4 regions of the Mesorhizobium sp. B2-4-6 genome follow, and region 3 is predicted to be linked to each of the others. Evidence: predicted binding sites of a transcription regulator. Region 3 holds the regulator's gene; each other region holds the start of a gene.
The links. Region 3 encodes LexA, which represses DNA repair genes until DNA is damaged. Its sites were predicted from a motif close to TGTTCNNNNTGTGTTCNG; they were not measured.

Region 1: FJ957_RS20475 (DNA recombination protein RmuC) is a predicted target of LexA. The motif match lies at 1,159-1,176, and genes of this name have one in related genera.
Region 2: FJ957_RS11470 (ATP-dependent helicase) is a predicted target of LexA. The motif match lies at 2,000-2,017, and genes of this name have one in related genera.
Region 4: FJ957_RS10470 (sel1 repeat family protein) is a predicted target of LexA. The motif match lies at 2,537-2,554, and genes of this name have one in related genera.

The regions. Positions count from the first base shown of each region.
Region 1 covers NZ_VFVI01000008.1:153,584-158,510, forward strand. Annotated here, with positions in the region: gene FJ957_RS20460 (plasmid stabilization protein) at 1-157, opposite strand, end outside; gene FJ957_RS20465 (hypothetical protein) at 313-570, shown strand; gene def (peptide deformylase) at 575-1,105, opposite strand; gene FJ957_RS20475 (DNA recombination protein RmuC) at 1,209-2,462, shown strand; gene FJ957_RS20480 (GFA family protein) at 2,465-2,869, opposite strand; gene FJ957_RS20485 (cation diffusion facilitator family transporter) at 2,906-3,865, opposite strand; gene FJ957_RS32485 (hypothetical protein) at 4,088-4,213, shown strand; gene sugE (quaternary ammonium compound efflux SMR transporter SugE) at 4,407-4,721, shown strand.
Region 2 covers NZ_VFVI01000003.1:298,828-303,754, reverse strand. Annotated here, with positions in the region: gene FJ957_RS11480 (LysR substrate-binding domain-containing protein) at 99-1,067, shown strand; gene FJ957_RS11475 (hypothetical protein) at 1,435-1,617, opposite strand; gene FJ957_RS31790 (hypothetical protein) at 1,762-1,929, shown strand; gene FJ957_RS11470 (ATP-dependent helicase) at 2,032-4,113, shown strand; gene FJ957_RS11465 (DUF982 domain-containing protein) at 4,255-4,557, shown strand; gene FJ957_RS11460 (sterol desaturase family protein) at 4,622-4,927, opposite strand, start outside.
Region 3 covers NZ_VFVI01000002.1:268,102-273,028, forward strand. Annotated here, with positions in the region: gene FJ957_RS07160 (alpha/beta hydrolase) at 1-33, opposite strand, end outside; gene kynU (kynureninase) at 88-1,335, opposite strand; gene lexA (transcriptional repressor LexA) at 1,785-2,519, shown strand; gene FJ957_RS07175 (ComEC/Rec2 family competence protein) at 2,560-4,927, opposite strand, start outside.
Region 4 covers NZ_VFVI01000003.1:111,787-116,713, reverse strand. Annotated here, with positions in the region: gene FJ957_RS10480 (acetyl/propionyl/methylcrotonyl-CoA carboxylase subunit alpha) at 1-549, shown strand, start outside; gene FJ957_RS10475 (ABC transporter substrate-binding protein) at 657-1,778, opposite strand; gene FJ957_RS10470 (sel1 repeat family protein) at 2,147-2,413, opposite strand; gene FJ957_RS10465 (hypothetical protein) at 2,582-2,827, shown strand; gene FJ957_RS10460 (DUF2147 domain-containing protein) at 2,841-3,182, shown strand; gene FJ957_RS32425 (hypothetical protein) at 3,381-3,515, shown strand; gene FJ957_RS10455 (hypothetical protein) at 3,565-3,759, shown strand; gene FJ957_RS10450 (AMP nucleosidase) at 3,886-4,927, shown strand, end outside.

The DNA.
Region 1 (4,927 bases), on a different contig from region 3:
AGAGATTAGGTTCTAACCTTGTCTCCTGTTCTGCAATCATACCTTTCCACAGAAGATCGATGGCTTTGCCCGATAGGCTCTGACCAACCTTTCGGGCGGCCTGCTCGATCTCGCGTTTCAGGGGCTCGGGAACATTTCTAATTAGTAGATCGCTCACGCCAACCTCCAATTTGATATCACGATATCACAACGAGGAGCCTTACTCAACCAAGCCCAGTAAGGGGTTTGTGCAGCACCGAAGACTAATCGTTAACTAAGTTCGAATAACTTCCTCATATGATTCGAGCCGCCTGCTTCCTCGGAGCCATTCATATGAAGACTCGTCAAAAACCATTTGGGACACGTCGTCCTCCAATCGCCGAGTTTGAATCGAGTGAGGAGGAATTCACACAAGGCGAACTATCCAAACGGAGTGAGCGAGCGCTCCGTATCTATTTCACGCCGCTATTTGCAGGGGCCTTGGCCACAGTTCTAATATTCTCGCCCGAATCTCGCGCGCTTGCGCTGGAATTAGGCTCCAAAGCCATCGAATTGGGGAAAGACTGGATCCTGCGTGGACTGATTGAATGATAGCCTACCCCACCATCTTGCCCGGCACCTTGTCCTTGGCGAGCTTCTTGAACTTCCTCACCACCATGTCGCGCTTCAGCTTCGAGATGTGGTCGATGAACAGCACGCCGTTGAGATGGTCGATCTCGTGCTGCAGGCAGGTGGCCATCAGGCCTTCCGCCTGCATCTCCTGCAACTTGCCGTCGCGGTCGAGGTACTTCACCCGCACCGAGGCCGGGCGCTCGACCTCGGCATAATAGTCTGGGATCGACAGGCAGCCTTCCTCATAGACGGAACGCTGGTCGGAACTTTCGAGCACTTCCGGATTGATGAAAACATGCGGCTCCGGCGGCTCGCCTTCCTTGGCGAGGTCGATGACCAGTAGCCGCCGCGGCTCGCCGACCTGGATCGCCGCAAGGCCGATGCCCGGCGCGTCATACATGGTGTCGAGCATGTCGTCGGCCAGCCTGCGCAAATCGGCATCGACGCGCTCGACCGGCTCGGAAACCTGGCGCAGGACAGGATCGGGAAGGATGATGAGAGGCTTGATCGACATGGCGTCTCACCTAAGACCTCGCTCGAAAAGCGTCAACCGGGGCATCTTTGGCTTGTTCACGTTTTGATCTGTGCCAGAAGGCCGAATCGGTTATGCTGCCCAAATGAACGACATGACCTCCATGCTTTCCGAGCCCATCGCGCGGCTTGGCGCCACGACCATCACGCTTGGCCAGGCGCTGGCTTTCGGCGCAATCCTTCTGCTTGCGCTGTTCGTGGCGCTCGTGGTCGCCTTGTGGCGCGCGGCCGGCGCGCGCGCGGTGGCGGCCGCCGAAGCCGCCGACCATGCCCGCGATGCCGAGGCGAGGATGGCCGACATTATGCAGGCGCAGGCCGAGATGCAGGGGCGCATGGGCGCGATCGCCGAAGTTTTTGGGGCGAGGCAGGCTGAACTAACCCAGTCGCTCGGACAACGGCTCGACGCCATGACCGGGCGTCTCGGCCAGACCATGGCCGAGCAGACCAAGTCGACGCATGAGAGCCTGGCCAAGCTGCAGGAGCGGCTGGCGGTGATCGACACCGCGCAAGGCAACATCCAGTCCTTGGCCGGCCAGGTCGTGCAGTTGCAGGCGATCCTCTCCAACAAGCAGACGCGCGGCGCCTTCGGCCAGTCGCGGATGGAGGCGATCGTCGCCGACGGCCTGCCGCACGGCGCCTACGAGTTCCAGGCCAGTCTGAGCAATGGCAGCCGGCCCGATTGCCTGGTGCGGATGCCCAACGGCGCGCCTATGCTGGCCGTCGACGCCAAGTTCCCGCTCGAAGCCTGGAACGCCATCCGTGCCGCCGAGGGCGCCGACATGCAGAAGGCGGCGGCGCAGGCTTTTCGGCGCGACATCGAGGTGCATATCCGCGATATCGCCGAAAAATACCTGATCCAGGGCGAGACGCAGGACACCGCCTTCATGTTCGTGCCGTCGGAATCGGTGTTCGCCGAAATCCACGAGAATTTCGAGGCGGTGGTGCAGAAGGCGCATCGCGCCCGCGTCGTCATCGTCTCGCCCTCGCTGCTGATGCTGTCGATCCAGGTCATCCAGTCGATCCTGAAGGATGCCCGCATGCGCGAGCAGGCACATCTGATCCAGGGCGAGGTCATCCGGCTGATGGAGGATGTGGCGCGGGTCGACGAGCGGGTGCGCCGGCTGCAGACGCATTTCGGCCAGGCGACCAAGGACATCGACGACATCCTGGTGTCGACGTCGAAAGTGACCAAGCGCGGCCAGAAGATCGAGGCGCTGGAGTTTGCCGAGGGCGAGGCCGAGCCGCCGCGCAACGGGCCGGCCAAGGTCGAGGCCGGGGCGCGCGTGGCCGATTCCAAGACCGGCCAACTCAGGCTGCGCGTCGTCGAAGGCGACGATTGAGCCTACTGCTCCTCGACCACCCTGGTGCCTTCGAATTCCGGCAGCCACGGCAGCGCCGAGCGATGCCAGTATTGCGTTCGGGGCACCAACTGGTCGCGCTGGTGCGAAGTGCCGACCCTGATGCCGTAGATCTTAGGCCCGTCGCCGACGGAGGTGGCATAAAGATGCGAGCCGCAATTGCCGCAGAAACCCTGCGCCCGCTTTGCGCCGCTTGATCCCGTCTTGATATAGACCTTCGGCTCACCCCTGGTGATGCGGTAGTCCTCTTCAGGCACGCGCACCGTCACGCGGAAGGCTGTGCCGGTCAACTTCTGGCAGTCCGTGCAGTGGCAAATGGAAGTCTTTTCGGGGTCAACCTCGGCTTCATAGGTTATGGCGCCGCAGTGGCATCCGCCGTCGATTTTCATTGCCTTTTCTCCCTAGAAAACTTCGCCGCTTCAAGCCTAGCTCTCGTCCGAAGCCTCGGCGATGGCCTCGCGCCGCTGCTCCCATGTGCCAGTCGTTTGCGGCTTGACGAAGAGCCTGGATATCTGCGGCATTTCCTGCTTGAGCCTTAGTTCCAGGCGCTCGACGCAGGCCTCGATCTCGGGAGCCGTGAGATGATCCTCGAATTCGATGCTCAAACCCGCGACGATTTCCTCCGGCCCGATATGGACGCTCAGAATTCCGTTCGCCCGCTGGACGGCCGGATCCTCCTGGACGATCGCCAGCACCTTCTTCTGCACTTCGGGCGAGGCAGGTTCACCCAGCAGCAGGCCCTTGCTCTCGCGCGCCAGGAAGATGGCCGTGGCGCCCAGGATGATGGCGATGCCGATCGAGCCGACGCCGTCGAGCTCGGGGATTTCCAGAAGGTCGGCCGACAGGATGCCGGCGAAGGCGACGACAAGGCCAAGCAGCGCGGCGCTGTCCTCGAACAGCACCGTGTAGACGCTCGGATCCTTGCTGCGGCGTACGGCTTCGAACCAGCCCTGGCGGCCCTTCTGCTGCCGGAACTCCTTCAGCGCCACCAGCCATGAGCTGCCCTCGAAGACGAAGGAGAGGGCAAGCACGACGTAGTTGACCTTGGCATTGACGACCGGTTCGGGCGCCATGATGTGGATGACGCCCTCATAGAAGGAGACGCCGGCGCCGAGCGCGAACACCAGAAGCGCCACGATGAAGCTCCAGAAATAGAGCTCGCGTCCATGGCCGAGCGGGTGGGTGCGGTCGGGCGGCCGCGCGGCGCGGTGCATACCATAGAGCAGGAGCCCGCCATTACCGGTGTCGACCAGCGAATGCACGCCTTCCGACAGCATGGCGGACGAACCGGTGAAGGCCGCCGCCGCGAATTTGGTCAGCGCGATCGCCAAATTGCCGGCGAGCGCGGCATAGATCACTCGTCTTGACCCGCCATGTCCTGCCATTCGATCTCCCGGCGCGCCCGAGCTTGATGCCCGCCCAGGCGAAAGTCCACAGACAATGCGCCCGGCAGTCCGAAGTTCAAGCTACCACAGCGCGCTCGAGCGAGCATGGCGTCGGGAAACCGGTTGACATCCGGCTGGACGGCTTCGCAAGCGAGACGCCGCCTCTTGCGGTCCGGCATTTCTCTTGTTTCACTCGCACGTCCACAATCGGAGGAGCGAATCATGGCTAAAGGTGCGATGAAGGCGGGCAAGGAAGCCCGCAAGCCGAAGAAGGACGCCAAGAAGCCCGCCGCAGCCCCGGCGCCGAAGGCGCCGCCGGTCAAGGCGATGCGCATAAAGGAAAAGTAAGCGGCCAAATTCGGTCGATCCGGCTCAATGCAGACTTTGAACCGGCGGCATGACAATGCTGCCGGTGTTTTGTTGATCGGGAAACAGGCCGCCCCATATCAAAGGGCGAGGACGACCTCGCTTCCCCGAAAACCGGCCGGGACGACCCGCCACCAAGCATCTCAAGCGATGCTGAAATGACGGAGTGTCTTCGATGTCCTGGATTCTTCTTTTCTTCGCCGGCCTGTTCGAGATCGGCTGGGCGATCGGCCTCAAATATACCGACGGCTTTTCGAAGCCACTGCCGACCCTTCTCACTCTTGCCTCGATGATCGTCAGCCTCGGCCTGCTCGGGCTGGCGCTGAAGACGCTGCCCGTCGGCACGGCCTACGCGGTGTGGACCGGCATCGGCACCGTCGGCACGGCGCTGCTCGGCATCTGGCTGCTCGGCGAGCCGGCGACGATTGTCCGGCTCGCCTGTATCGGCCTGATCGTCTGCGGCATCGTCGGGCTGAAGCTGGTCGCCTAAAGCGCGTCGCGCTGAAGCGGATTCAGGCGACACGCTTTTAAGCCTTTGTTTTCATGCATGTCGTTATCGCAAAACCGCTGCGCACTTTTGCGCGACATGCATTAGGTCGTTGCTTGATGCATGTCGTTATCGCAAAACCGCTGCACACTTTTGCGCGACATGCATTAGGTCGTTATCCGCAGCACAAACGCGTTCAGGGCCGCTTT
Region 2 (4,927 bases), on a different contig from region 3:
GGTGGGGGCAACACTTGGTTAGCAGTCATTTAAACGCCTACCCCTGTAAATTTAGGAATGCTGGTGGTAGCGTAAGCCCAGCTTAAGGTCGAAACCCCGTGCGTCTGCTCAGTCAGGTCAACCTCAACTCGCTGAAAATCGTGGAGAGCGCCGCGAGGCACAGGAATTTCACGCGTGCCGGCGAAGAGCAGTTCATCACCGCTTCCGCCGTCAGCCAGCGCGTGAAGAGCCTGGAGGATCAGCTTCGCTTCAAGATCTTCGAGCGCGGCGGCAATGCCGTGTCGCTGACGCCGGAGGGTGAGACCTACGTGGCGCGCGTCCGCGAGGCGCTGGAGCGGATCGTAGCGGCCAGCATGGAGGCTACGGGCCAGTCGCAGGCGCATGTGCTGCGGATCTGCGTGCTGCCGACCTTTGCCGCGCGCTGGCTGTTCCCGCGGCTCTCGTCCTTCCAGCGGCAATATCCCGACATCGAGATGCGGGTGGCGACTTCCTATGCCACGCATGAATTCTCGACCTCGGAATACGATCTCGAGATCCGATATGGCGACGGCAACTTCCCCGGCCTCACCTCGGAACTGCTGTTCAAGGAAGACCTGACACCGGTCTGCAGCCGCAAGCTCTTCCACGATGTGCTGGGCGACAAGCCGCTGTCGAAGGTGACGCCGGAAGACCTGCGCTATTTCACACTGCTGCATTCCGACACCTGCACGCAGAGCTGGCAGTCATGGCTGGGCTTTGCCGGCGCGAGCTTCGTGCTTGGCGAAACCATGAGCGTCTATTTCGATAGCTGCATGATGTCCTACGAGGCGGCCAATGCCGGCATGGGCTTTGCCGTCGCCAACCGCGCCTATATGGCAAGCGACATCCGCGCCGAACGGCTGGTGGCCCCCTTCGCGGTCCACCACCCCAACACGGCGGGCTGGTATTTCGTCAACCCCACCAAGGCGCTCGGCGCCCGCAAGGTGCAGTTGTTCAAGCAGTGGATCATGGCCGAAGCGGCGCTGACGCAGCGCCAGCTGGACGTAGAGATCGCCGGCGGACAACTAGGGCGCGCGGCGGTGGCTTGAAGGCCGGATGCCGGCTACCAGCGTTCGCACACCTCTTCCTCGATAGCTCTGGCCGCCAATATCCGGCCGTCGGCAGCGTCTTGGCCGCCAGACTTTTCACGATTGCCTCCGATGAGGTCGCGCGCAGCAAAACACGACACCCAGATACCCGCGAAGGCGGACCTCGGCGGAATTTCAGGATTTTCCGGTGATTTCTTCGGAGCTGTATAGCCGGCTACCGCGATCGCACCATGACGCAAAGCGGAGACTCAGCTATCTTATGTTGTGCGGCGGGCCTGATTTTCCCGCTTGGCCGGCGCTATCAGCTTCCTCCCAAGCAGCGCCGGCCTTCTTCGTTTCAGACTGACGACAATTCAGCCCGCCTGCCCTATTGCTTCGGCGCTGTACCCTGCTGGTCGCCACCGGTGGTCGATTTCGGCACCGGGTTCTTGTCGACCTGAGGATTCTGGTTGACTTCAGCGCCCGGCGCCTTGGTGGGTTGCACGCTGTTGTCACAGGCGACGAGCACGAGCCCTGCCGCAAGAGCCAGCAGCACAGGAAGCTTCTTCATGACGAGCTCCTCTCGTTTGCTCCTTGATCTCAAGGGCAACGAAGCGGTGGCGGTTTGGTTGCGTGGCGCGGTTTGGCTGGCTGGAGGGGAACCAACCGTTGGCCACCCGGTTGAGACCCGATCGAACCGCATAAGGAGATAGCCATGATCCGCCTGATGTTAACAGGCCTGTTTGCCTACACCGCCTACCGCGTCGCCATCAGGATTATCGACGAGGTGCCCGGCAACGTCGCGCCACTGGACATGCCGGGCGACGAGCGGCGCAATTTGCGGCGCCAGTCGGCGGCGATGGGGGTCGAGCCGAAGCGGTAGTTCAGCCAATCTCCCCTTGGGAGATCGTCTGTCGCGTCGGCTTTCGCCAATCGCCAGCGCCGTACCCGTTGCGAACAAAGCGGAAACGATGCTTGATGGGCGATGAACATCGCCGCTCGTGATTCGTCCTTCGAGGCGCCCGCCTATCTTGGCCGGCTGAACGACGAGCAGCGGCTGGCGGTGATGCATGGCGACGGCAAAGTGGCCGCGCCGCTGCTGGTGATCGCCGGCGCCGGCTCCGGCAAGACCAACACGCTGGCGCATCGCGTCGCCCATCTCATCGTCAAGGGCGCCGATCCGCGCCGCATTCTGCTGATGACCTTCTCCCGTCGCGCCGCTGCCGAGATGGCCAAGCGCGTTGAGCGCATCGCCGGCGAGGTGCTGGGACGCGACGCCGCCATCATCACCGACGCGCTCGCCTGGGCCGGCACTTTCCACGGCATCGGCGCGCGACTGCTGCGCGATTATGCCGAGCAGATCGGCCTCGATCCGGCCTTCACCATCCACGACCGCGAAGATTCCGCCGACCTGATGAACCTTGCCCGGCACGAGCTGGGATTCTCGAAAACCGAAAGCCGCTTTCCCACCAAAGGCACCTGCCTGCAGATCTATTCGCGGGCGGTGAATGCGCAGGCGCCGCTGGGTGAAGTGCTGGGCTCCGCCTTCCCGTGGTGCGCTGCGTGGGCGGACCAGCTCAAGGAGCTGTTCGCGGCCTATGTCGAGGCCAAGCAGGTGCAGAACGTGCTCGACTACGACGACCTGCTGCTCTACTGGGCGCAGATGGCGGCGGAGCCGGAGATCGCCGCGCATCTTTCCAGCCGCTTCGACCATGTACTTGTCGACGAATACCAGGATACCAACCGGCTGCAGGCCTCGATCCTTCTGGCGCTGAAACCGGACGGCGCGGGCTTGACCGTCGTTGGCGACGACGCGCAGTCGATCTATTCCTTCCGCGCCGCGGAAGTGCGCAACATCCTCGACTTTCCAAGACAGTTCGCGCAAGAAGCAGCGGTCGTCATGCTGGAGCGCAATTACCGCTCGACCGAGACGATCCTGGCCGCGGCCAACAAGGTGATCGGCGAGGCCAGCGAGCGCTTCACCAAGAATCTCTGGACCGAGCGGCGGTCATCGCACAAGCCGCAGCTGGTCAGCGTGCGCGACGAGGCCGAGCAGGCCAACTATGTCTGCCAGGCGATCCTGGCGGAGCGCGAGGCCGGCACGGCGCTGAAGGCGCAGGCGGTGCTGTTCCGCACCTCGAGCCATAGCGGGCCGCTGGAGGTCGAGCTCACACGCCGCAACATCCCTTTCGTCAAGTTTGGCGGCCTGAAATTCCTGGATGCCGCGCATGTCAAGGACATGCTGGCGATGCTGCGCTTCGCCGAAAACCCGCGCGACCGCGTCGCCGGTTTTCGGGTGCTGCAGCTCATGCCAGGGATCGGCCCATCTGCCGCCTCGCAGATCGTGGACGCCATGGCGACGTCGCTGGACGAGACGCTCGGCCTTGCCCGCTTCCGGCCGCCGCAGCGCGCCGCGCAGGATTGGCCGGTGTTCCTCGACATCTATGGCGGCTTACGCGCCGGCGCCAAATGGCCGGCCGACCTCGAGCGGATCAGGCTTTGGTACGAGCCGCATATGGAACGCATCCATGAGGATGCGATCACGCGCCGCGCCGACCTCATACAGCTCGAACAGATCGCATCGACCTATCCGTCGCGCGAGCGCTTCCTGACCGAGCTCACCCTCGACCCGCCCGACGCCACCAGCGACCAGGCCGGGCCGCCGCATCGCGACGAGGATTATCTCATCCTGTCGACCATCCATTCGGCCAAGGGCCAGGAGTGGAAGAACGTCTTCGTGCTCAACACCGTCGACGGCTGCATCCCGGCCGATCTCGGCGTTGGCACCAAGGAGGACATCGAGGAGGAGCGGCGCCTGCTCTACGTGGCGATGACGAGGGCCAAGGACAGCCTGCATCTCGTCGTGCCGCAGCGCTTTTATCCGCACAACCAGCCGGCGCGCGGCGACCGCCACGTCTATGCCTCGCGCACCCGCTTCATCCCGGCCTCGATGCTTTCGGCCTTCGAGCAGTCGTCCTGGGCAAGTGCTGCGCTCAAGGACGACCCGCGCCAGAAGCCGGGCGTCAAGGTCGATCTCGGCTCCCGCATGCGCGGGATGTGGAAATAGGCCGCCTGCCCGACGGATCACGTCCAGTACGGAAAAATCGGCACGCACGGAACCACTCGCCGCAAGCCGCGTTGTGTGGCGTCCTTCCCCCAGACCGGGGGCGGCAGCCCCCTGCTTCCACAGCCAATACACGAGGTCCGAATGTACGACAGGATGTTCTTCACCCCCGTCGCCCTCAGCGTCGGCGCCGGCCACAAGCGCATGATCGCCTCGCTGTTCGACATGCATGACTTCCTGACCGAATTTCCGCCGTCGCGCCGCCGCCTCAGCTACGGCGCCGCGGTGAAGGCATGCGAGGCAGCGCGCAGTGGAGAAATCTCGGTCGAGGCGGCGCGCGATGCGCTGATCACCTTCGCGGTGACGGCGGGCGTGCTCTGGCCCTCGGAGCAGCCGGTCGTCTCGGTCAAGCCGGTGACGCGCGGATATGGCGGTTTCGCCGCCTGAGGTTTACGGCAAAAGGACTACCCTCCCGCGAAAACCCGCCCCAGTGGCGGGCTTTTCCGTGCCGTCATTCCGGCTTGGCGGCGGCGGGCGCGGCCTCAACGATCGCCGCGGCCGGTTCGGCCGCGGCGACGAAGGGATAGACGAGCTGCTGGTGATAGAATTGCGGCACCGGCTCGTCGACGCCGTATTTTTCCGGCATTCGTTGCGGCATGAACAAGGTGCCGCCGATCAGGTCGAGAAAGGGCAATTGTCCGGCGAAATTGCTGTCATAGGCCTGGCGTTCGTTGGCATGGTGCCAATGATGGAACTGCGGCGAGGCAATCAGCCATTTCAGCGGCCCGAACTTTATGCGCGTGTTGGAGTGGATGAA
Region 3 (4,927 bases):
GTTGTCCCAGTCGGCAATACGGTTTTCGAACACGGCCCCTCCGCGATCAGGTCGATGTTGAGCGGAGTTTAATTGGCATCGCCGCGGTCAGGTAACGGTTGTCTTGACCGCGAAGCGGGCTTCTCGCCAGACGCCGGTCCGCAAGATGTCTTCGAGCACTTCGACGGCATTCCAGACATCCCTGTAGCCGACATAGAGCGGGGTAAAACCGAAGCGCATGGTCGACGGCGCCCGAAAATCACCGATCACGCCGCGTTCGATCAGGGCCCGCATGATCTGGTAGCCATGCTGGTGAATGAAGGAAATCTGGCTGCCGCGTTTGGCGCCGTCGCGGGTGCTTTCCAGCGTAAGATCGCAACCGCCGCACCGTACCTCGACGAGTTCGATGAATAGATCGGCCAGCGCAATGCTCTTCCTCCGCACCGTCGCCAGGTCAACGCCGTTCCAGATGTCGAGCGCGCCTTTCAGCGTCCGCATCGACAGGACCGGCTGCGTGCCGCACAGAAATCGGCGGATGCCGGTGCCTGGCGCATAGGCTTGCTCGAAGGCGAACGGCCGTGCATGGCTCCACCACCCGCTGAGCGGCTGCCGCACATCGGCAAGATGCCGCTCGGCCGCATAGATGAAGGCAGGAGAACCCGGCCCGCCATTGAGATATTTATAGGTGCAGCCGACGGCGAAATCGGCGCTTGCCCTGTCAAGCTCAACCGGCATGGCGCCCGCGCTGTGGCAGAGATCCCATACGATCAGCGCACCGGCGTCATGCGCCATGCGCGTAAGCGCCGCCATGTCGCGCAACTCGCCGGACTTGTAATTGACGTGGTTGACCAACACCACCGCCACGCGTTCGTCGATCAGTTCCTCGATGGTCGGCGCGTCCACGCCAGCCAGGCGCAGGACAGCGTTCTTTCCGGCCGAGGCCACCCCTTCGGCCATATAGATATCGGTCGGAAAACTGTCGCCCTCGGCAACGATCACGGTTCGGCCCGGCCGCATCGCCATCGCCGCGTGCAGCACTTTGTAGATGTTGATCGACGTGGTGTCGCAGACCACGGTCTGGCCCGGCGCCGCGCCGATCAGGCGCCCGAGCCGGTCGCCCAGCTCGACCGGCATGTCGAACCATCCATCCTTGTTCCAGGCACGAATGAGGTCATGCGCCCACTCCTCGGCGGCTGCCTTGCGCAACTCGTCGAATGCGGCGTGCGAGGCCGCTCCCAACGAATTCCCATCGAGATAGATCACCCCCTCCGGCAGGACGAAGCGATCGCGCAGCGCGCGCAGCGGATCCGCGGCATCCATCGCCTCGATCTCGGCGAGATCAGGAATTCCCCCCATCATGCTGCCGCCTCCATTTCGGCATGGCGCCCCTCATGGTTGGCCAAGGGTGGTTGTCTCACCACCGTCCGTGCCACGGCAAGAACCTTCTGCGCCATGTTAGCTGGTCCATAGACGGCGAAGACCATGGATCGGAATCATTGCCGAGGTTGGCATTTTGGGTCCGTTTCGTTCACGGTGAAGCACGTTCGCGCAAGAGCCGAAGCGATCCCGCCCCCGCCTTTGTGACGGTGGTGGACCGCGCTGCAGCTTGAGGAGGGCTGCAAAATCGAGCGGAATCAATGACACCGCCGACCTGGCTCGGCCGAGTATCGCTTGGATGCAACATTGTTTCCGAAGTCTCAACAAATTCACTAAACTTTAAACGGTTGCGGAACACAACTGGAACAGATAGTGTTTGTTCTGGGTTTGTTTTTCTGATTCTGGTTTCAGAACCCAAGGGGGCCGCCATGCTGACGCGCAAACAACATGAACTGCTGATGTTCATCCATGAACGCCTCAAGGAGAGCGGGATTCCGCCGTCTTTCGACGAGATGAAGGAAGCGCTCGACCTCGCCTCCAAATCGGGCATCCATCGGCTGATCACGGCGCTGGAAGAACGCGGCTTCATTCGCCGGCTGCCGAACCGTGCGCGCGCGCTTGAAGTGCTGCGGCTGCCCGACTCGATCGCGCCCGGCCTGAATGCAGCGAGAAAGTTTTCGCCGAGCGTCATCCAGGGCGGCCAGGGCAATCTCGGCCGCCAGGTCAAGCCGGCCACGCCCTCGCGCACGCCGACACCCAGCAATGACGACGACGCTGTTTCGGCCGTATCCATTCCGGTGATGGGCCGCATCGCCGCCGGCGTGCCGATAGACGCCATCCAACACCAGACGCATTCGATCTCGGTGCCGCCGGACATGATCATGGGCGGCGAGCATTATGCGCTGGAGGTCAAGGGCGACTCGATGATCGAGGCCGGTATCTTCGACGGCGATACCGTCATTATCCGCAATGCCAATACGGCAAGTCCGGGCGAGATCGTGGTGGCGCTGGTCGACGACGAGGAAGCGACCCTGAAGCGGTTTCGTCGCAAGGGTGCCTCGATCGCGCTCGAGGCCGCCAACCCGGCCTATGAGACCCGTATCTTCGGACCGGACCGGGTCAAGGTTCAGGGTAAGCTCGTCGGACTCATCCGCCGTTACTGAGCAGAACCGCACGGCGGTCTCCGCCGGGATTGCGTGCCATCTACTCTGTCAACTGCGGCGCGACCGCCGGCTTTTCCGGTCGTTGATAGGGCGGCAGCCCCCTCGCCTCACGCGCGTATTTCCGCTGCTCGTGCCAGGGTCGGTATGGTTCTTCGACCGCGTAGCGAACGGTCGGCCGCGCCGTTGCCGATCGCGAATCGAAGAAGATGGCGGCGCTGCCGTCGCGTGCCAGTTGCCGCTTGGTGACGACAAGCACGCGCGCATCGCGGCATGGGTTGTAGGCTGTGGCGTCGTCGATGACGATGAGGTCGGCGAAACCGCAAGCAGGCCGGGCGCTGGCGCGATTCTCGGCGAGCGCGACGATGGCGCCGGAAGGATGCCGGCCGATGCAGAGGTCGCCGGTGCAGTAGAACGGCGAGCCGGGCGGCAGGTCGACGGGATCGGCGATGTCCATGGCGTCTTTAGCGAACGTCTCCGGCGGTACGATTTCCTCGGCTTTCAGCGCCCGTTTCCAGTTGTCGGTGGTGAACTCGTTGGAGCGCGTGCGGTTGATGGCAAGCTCACCGCCGCCGATCGGCATCGCCACCAGATGCGCATCCTCCGAGACAAGCACATCCGGGGCGCGGGCATGAGGAATGGCCAGCAGCGCGGCGAGCGCGAAGGGTACGGCGGCAAGCCTCAGCCAGGTGGTGGCCATCGTCGCGATGACCAGCGCGACCGTGGCCAGCAGCACCGACTGGATCGAGATCAGCCCGACGGCATCGACCGGTGAGCGCTCGGAGATCCACGCCGAGATGGCGATCATCGCCGTCAGGCCCTGGCCCATCACATAAAGGAATGGACCGTCGAAGCCGAAGGGCATGGCCAGCGCGCTCAACACGGCGAACGGCATGACGATCAGTGAGACGATCGGCATGACCGCCAGATTGGCCAGCAGGCTGAGCGGCGACACCCGCTGGAAGTGCCAGATCGCAAACAACAATGTCGCGCTGCCCGCGATGAGCGACGTTATAGCGGCGCCGCCCACTCCAACCGCCACTTTTCGCGACACGAAGCCGAGAAACGAACGCTTTGCCGGCGGCGCGGTCGTTTTGCCGGCGCGATAGTCGGCAAAACCGGCATAGGCGCCGACCAGCGCGGCGGTGGCGGCGAAGGACATCTGGAAGCTCGGGCCGACCACTTCGTGCGGCGAGACAAGGATGACGGCGATGGCCGAGATCGCCAGGTTGCGCATGGTGAGCGCCGCGCGGTCGAAGAGCACGGCGGCGAGCATCACGGCCAGCATGATGAAGCTCCGCTCGGCCGCCACCACGATGCCGGAGATCACGAGGTAGGCGGCGATCGAGAACAGCGCGATTGCAGCGGCATATTTCTTCACCGGCCGGCGCGACGAGAAATCCGGAAACAGCGCGAAGGCGCCGCGCAAAAGGACCATGATCGTGCCGGCGACCAGCGCCATATGCAGCCCGGAGATCGAGATGATGTGGTAGATGCCGGTCCGTCGCATCGACTCGTTGATGGTTTCCGGAATGCCGGCGCGGACGCCGACGATCAGTGCGGCTGCGATCTCGCCTTCGGATCCGCCGATGGCGCTCCTGATGTGATCGGCGATCCCTTCGCGCGCGTTTTCCACTGCCGATGCGACGCGCGCGCCAAAGGGCGCTTCCGCTGGCGCAATCAGCTTTGGATCACCCAGGAAAAAGCCGCTGCCGCCGATCCCGGCAAAATAGCTGTCGAATGAAAAGTCGTAGCTGTCCGGCCGAACCGGGCCGGTCGGCGGCAACAGCTTGGCATAGCCGGTCAGCATCGACCCGGCTGTCATGTCGGGCGGGATCCTGCGCGCCGAAAGCCTGACGCGGTCCGGCGCGTAGCGCAGCTTCGGATGCTCCGTGGAAATCAAGTCGATGGTCAGCCGGACACGGCCATTGGCCATCGCCTCGGCGGTGACGAGGCGGCCCGTCAGCCGTGTCTGGATTTCCGAGCCCAGCATCGGGGTCGCCATTCGCCATGTCTCGACCTTGGCCGCGAGAAAACCCAAGGCGCAGAAAAACGCCGCCATGAAGACAAGGTGCGTTCTGTGCCGAGAACGCGAGGCCGTCGCGCAGACAGCCACCAGGGCCACCGCCGCAAGCGGCCTGTAGAGATCCGGCTCAGCGCTCAGCGAGAAGTAACAGATGACGCCGGCGGCCAGAAACACCGGCACCAGCAGGAAGCCGATGCCGCGGTCGAGCTCGGTGGCGGCAGCAGTGCCGATGCTCCGGCGCAGTGCGGGAAGCGAGGCGCGGCCAAGCTGTTTGCGGATACGGCCGACGCTCGCCGTTGGCGAGACCGGCCGTATTGCGCCGTCACCGAGCGGCATAAGCTCGGTAGATGACCGCGGCTCCGGGAACGAAACCGGCGCTGTCTCT
Region 4 (4,927 bases), on a different contig from region 3:
CTTGCCGCGATGGATGCCGGCACGCCGGGTCCCGCCGCCGATCCCTGGTCCACGCTTTCCGGCTATGCGCATTTCCACACGCTGTCGCGCCGCATTCGCCTGCGCCATGGCGAGGAGAACATCCTGGCCAAGGTTTCGGCACGGCCGGACAGCCGCTTCCAGGTGGCGCTGGAGGCACCGCATGATGCGGTGAACACGCACGATTTGCGGACCATGCCGCATGCCGCCCGCTGGCCCGGCCACGTTACCGTCTTCGAGGGCGCGGTCGGCTATACGTTCACGGTTCCCGATCCGCTTGCCAAGGCCGACGAGGCGGGAGCCGCCGCAGGCAGCCTGCGCGCGCCGATGCCAGGCCTGGTCAAGCTGGTGCGCGCCGCGGCGGGCGATGCCGTGATCAAGGGCCAGCCGCTGTTGATCCTCGAAGCCATGAAGATGGAGCATATGATCGCCGCCCCGCATGACGGCGTGATCGCCGAGATCGCGGCCGAGGGCGCACAGGTCAGCGACGGCACGGTGCTGGTCCGGTTCGCGGAGGACGGCCAGGGCTGAATAGCTATGTCGGCGGGACAGCGCCGGCCTCGCCTGTACGTCAATGCCACGGCACAAACGAAAATGGCCGGGACGAGCCCGGCCATTTCCTCGATTGCAGAACCGAATTACGGCTGGATCGGCGCGTATTTGCCGTCGTGCCACTGGTTGATGTCGTAGCTGGCGTTCTTCAGGTCGCCCTTCTCGTCGAAGACGACGTCGCCGACGACGGTGCTGATCGGCTTGCCGTCCTTGAGCGCCTCCGCGACCTTGGCCGGATCGTCGGTGCCGGCGCGCTTGACGCCTTCAGCCACGGCCTGGATCACCGCATAGGAGAACAGCGTGAAGCCTTCCGGCGTGAAGCCGCCGGCCTTGATCTTGGCGACGGCGTCCTTGGCTTCGGGCTTCGACTGCGGGTCCGACGGGAAGACAAACATGGTGCCTTCACCGGCCGGGCCGGCGACCTGCCAGAATTCCGGCGAGGCGATCGAGTCCGGCATGATCAGCTGGAACTTGACGTTCTGCTCGGCCGCCTGACGCAGGATCAGGCCCGCCTCCGGGTGATAGCCGCCGAAATAGACGACATCGGCCTTCAGTTCCTTCAGCTTGGTGACGAGGGCCGAATAGTCCTTCTCGCCGGCATTGATGCCTTCATAGTCGACTTCCTTGAGGCCGCCGGCATTCATCGTCGCCTTCACCGCATCGGCGACACCCTGGCCGTAGGCGCTCTTGTCGTGCAGGACGACAACATTCTTGCCGGCGTATTTCTTGGCGATCCAAGGGCCGATGAAGGCGCCCTGCGCGTCGTCACGCGTGTAGAGGCGCATGATGGTCGGCCAGCCGGCCTTGGCCGCGGCATCGGTCAGCACCGGGTTGGACGAGGCGGGGCTCATCATCAGCGCGCCGGCTTCGGCATAGACGGCCGAGGCCGGAATGCTCGAGCCCGAGCAGGCATGGCCGTCGACGAACTTGACGCCGTTGGCGACGATGCGGTTGGCGACCGAGACCGCCTGCTTCGGATCGCACTGGTCGTCCTCGATGTCGAGCTTGATCTGGGAGCCGTTGACGCCGCCAGCGGCATTGATCGCGTCGGCGGCAGCCTGCGCGCCCTGCTTGAACTGGTCACCGATGGTGGCGAGCTGGCCGGTCATCGGGCCGACCACCGAAATGGTGATGTCGTCGGCGAAGGCAACCGAGGCGCTCATCATCAGGCCAAATGCGGCCGCGCTCAAAATACCCAATTTTTTCATGACTATAAGAACTCCTCCACTTGCGCGCGCCGCTCCGGCCGCGCTTCTTCCACAGAGCCGGGACAATTTCACCCTTCGCCGAAACTGTCGAGAGCACAATGCGGAAGGTTTTGGTTCATTTAGGCGAGGATTTCTTGGGCCACGCGGCCGATTACCACACGTAATGCAAAAAGCCGCGCCGGCCTTGTCCCGGCCGGTCGCGGCTTTTTTGCAATCGAGCTTCCCCGGCGCCCCGCGCCTGAACCCCGCTCGCTTCCCTGTTCTTGCGTGGCTTCGGTTGTTTCAACCTGCCGCGTTCTCGTTCTTCTTGACCGGCCGTCTTTTCGCGGCCTTGTCCCAATGAATTTCCGAGCGTTGCGCGCTCAGGATCAGTGCATCGTCATCCATTCGCGCGCTTCGCGCAGCGCCGTGGCGATCTCGACTTTCGACATGGTGGCCGACAGCTCCGAGCGCAGCTCGGCGGCGCGGACCGAGCCCTTGATCGCGGCGATGTTGAACCATTTGTGGGCGGCAACGACATCGGTCTCGCAATCGCGGCCGGTCGCATACATCATGCCCAGTTCGAAAAGAATGTCGGCCTGGGCAGTTGCCCCCATGGCGCCGAAGCCGTCTTCAAGCATTTCAAAACGTGCCATTTCAATCCCCTGTCTGGCTCCCGAGAGCTGCCTCCTTTTCCCTTGGGGCGGGGCGCTCTTTCGATGCTTTCGAGGATGACGGCTGGCCTTGAATCTGTCGTTAAATGGCTTGCTTAATTTGAGGAAAACAAAGCTAAAACAAGAGGTAAACGCGAAAAACTGTTAAGCATGGGAATCCAGCGTTTCAGCCATTTTGCATCAAATTCGATGAAAATTGCCGCGAGCGGAATCAAGACTTCGCTAACCACGGAAACCGAAGCGTTTTTCGAGTTTCGTTTATTCCGGGCAATGCAGGGCGCGAAAATCCTTGCAACCTTCCGTGGCGGCACCGCTTTTGTTTTGGCGGGAGCTGGATTAGCTTTACCTTTGCGTAAGGGGCAGGAAGGCGGACCGGAGCCCGCCGCAACCCCATAGGGAGGAGGACAAGATGTTTCGAAAGATGAGCCTGGCCCTGGCGGCCACAGTGATCATGGCGAGCGCCGCGTGGGCCGACCCGATCGAAGGCAGTTGGAAGACGCAGTCCGGCGAGACGGCGACGATCGGCGGCGGCGGCTCGTTCTCCATCACGCTCAAGACCGGCAAATATGCGGGCAAGACGATCGGCTCGATGAAGGCGACAGGCGACAACAAATATGCCGGCAACATCACCGACCCGGCGAACGACAAGACCTATTCCGGCAAGGCGACGCTCACGGGCACGACGCTCAAGATGAGCGGCTGCGTACTTGGCGGCCTGATCTGCAAGAGCCAGACCTGGCATAAGCTCTGATCGCCAGATTCCAGATCATCCGAAACGGGGCCGAACGGCCCCGTTTTCCTTTGGAGCGGCGGCGCTCCGCCGGACCGGCGCTGCGCCACCGGCACCTGTTCAAGACCTCGTCAATCAATTTGAACCGCAGATGAATACCAGTCTCAGAACCGGTTCAGAGGCATTCCGGCATTCTCTCCCGCATTGAAGGAGAGAGAAATGCTTGCCCGTCGCTTCGCAATCGTCTGCCTGCTGATGAGCCTGTTTGGCATGTTCTTCGCCATTCTCGTTGCGGAGGCCGGTCATTCGGCCCGCCCGTGGGAACGGCCGGTGCCTGCGTTGTCGGCCTCGTGAACCAATTCAAGCGTTGAAACGACCAAGCTGGAACGGGGACACCACTAAAATGAACCGCATCGCCGCCATCGCAACCAATGCCCTTCGGCTGCTGCCGCGGGCGACGCTCATCCTGATGCTGCTTGCCGCCCCCGTGTTGGCGGTGCCGATGATGCGCGCCGACACGGGCAACAGGATCGAGGCGCCGCCGCACAAGAACACCAGCGTCGGCTTCGTGCTGCTGATCAGCCTGCAGCGCGGATAAGGCAGCCGAAGAAAAACGACGCGCCGGACCGCTTGAGGCCTGGCTCCCCCTCCCAAGCGCTCTCCTGAGTCTCTATATTGAGCCATGGAAAAGCGAATCTACCCCCAAGCCATCGAATCGGTCGTCATGCCGGAGCCCTTCGGCAAGCAGAGCTTCCACGACGCCAAAAAGGCCGTTGCGGCGCTGCAGACGCTCTACGACCGCAACACAAAATTCCTGCGCGATTCCTTCGCCGCGCTTGCCGCTGGCGGGGACGAGAGCAAGCGCTACCGGGCCTTTTACCCGCAGATCGGCGTCACCACGACCTCGTTCAGCCAGGTCGACTCGCGCCAGGCCTATGGCCATATGCCGACGCCCGGGCATTTCGCCACCACGATCACCCAGCCGCAACTGTTCGAGAACTATCTCATCGAGCAGTTGAGGCTCATCATGCGCAATCACGGCGTGACGGTGACGGTGGCGGAATCGACTACGCCCATCCCGCTGCATTTCGCCTTTCTCGAAGGCACCTATGTCGACGGGGCGGCCGCCGAGCGCATCAAGCGGCCGATCCGCGACCTGTTCGACGTGCCGGATCTCGACGGCACCGACGACCAGATCGCCAACGGCACGTTCGAGGTGGCGTTTGGCGAGCCGCGGCCGCTGGCGCCGTTCACCGCGCAACGCATCGATTATTCGCTGCACCGCATGACGCATTACACAGCGACCAGCCCGCAGCATTTCCAGAATTTCGTGCTGTTCACCAATTACCAGTTCTACATCGACGAATTCGTGGCGCGAGCCCGCGAGCTGATGGCCAGTGGCGACAGCGGCTATGTCGAGTTCATCGAACCCGGCAATGTCGTGACCCGGAACGGGGCAACGGCATCGGAAGGCACGTCGCCGCAGCGCCTGCCGCAGATGCCGGCCTACCATCTGAAGAAGCCCGGCCATGGCGGCATCACCATGGTCAATATCGGCGTCGGCCCATCCAACGCCAAGACGATCACCGACCATATCGCGGTGCTGAGGCCGCATGCCTGGGTCATGCTCGGCCATTGCGCGGGCCTGCGCAACACGCAGGCGCTCGGCGACTATGTGCTGGCGCATGCCTATGTGCGGGAGGACCATGTGCTGGACGACGACCTGCCGGTCTGGGTGCCGATCCCGCCACTGGCCGAAATCCAGG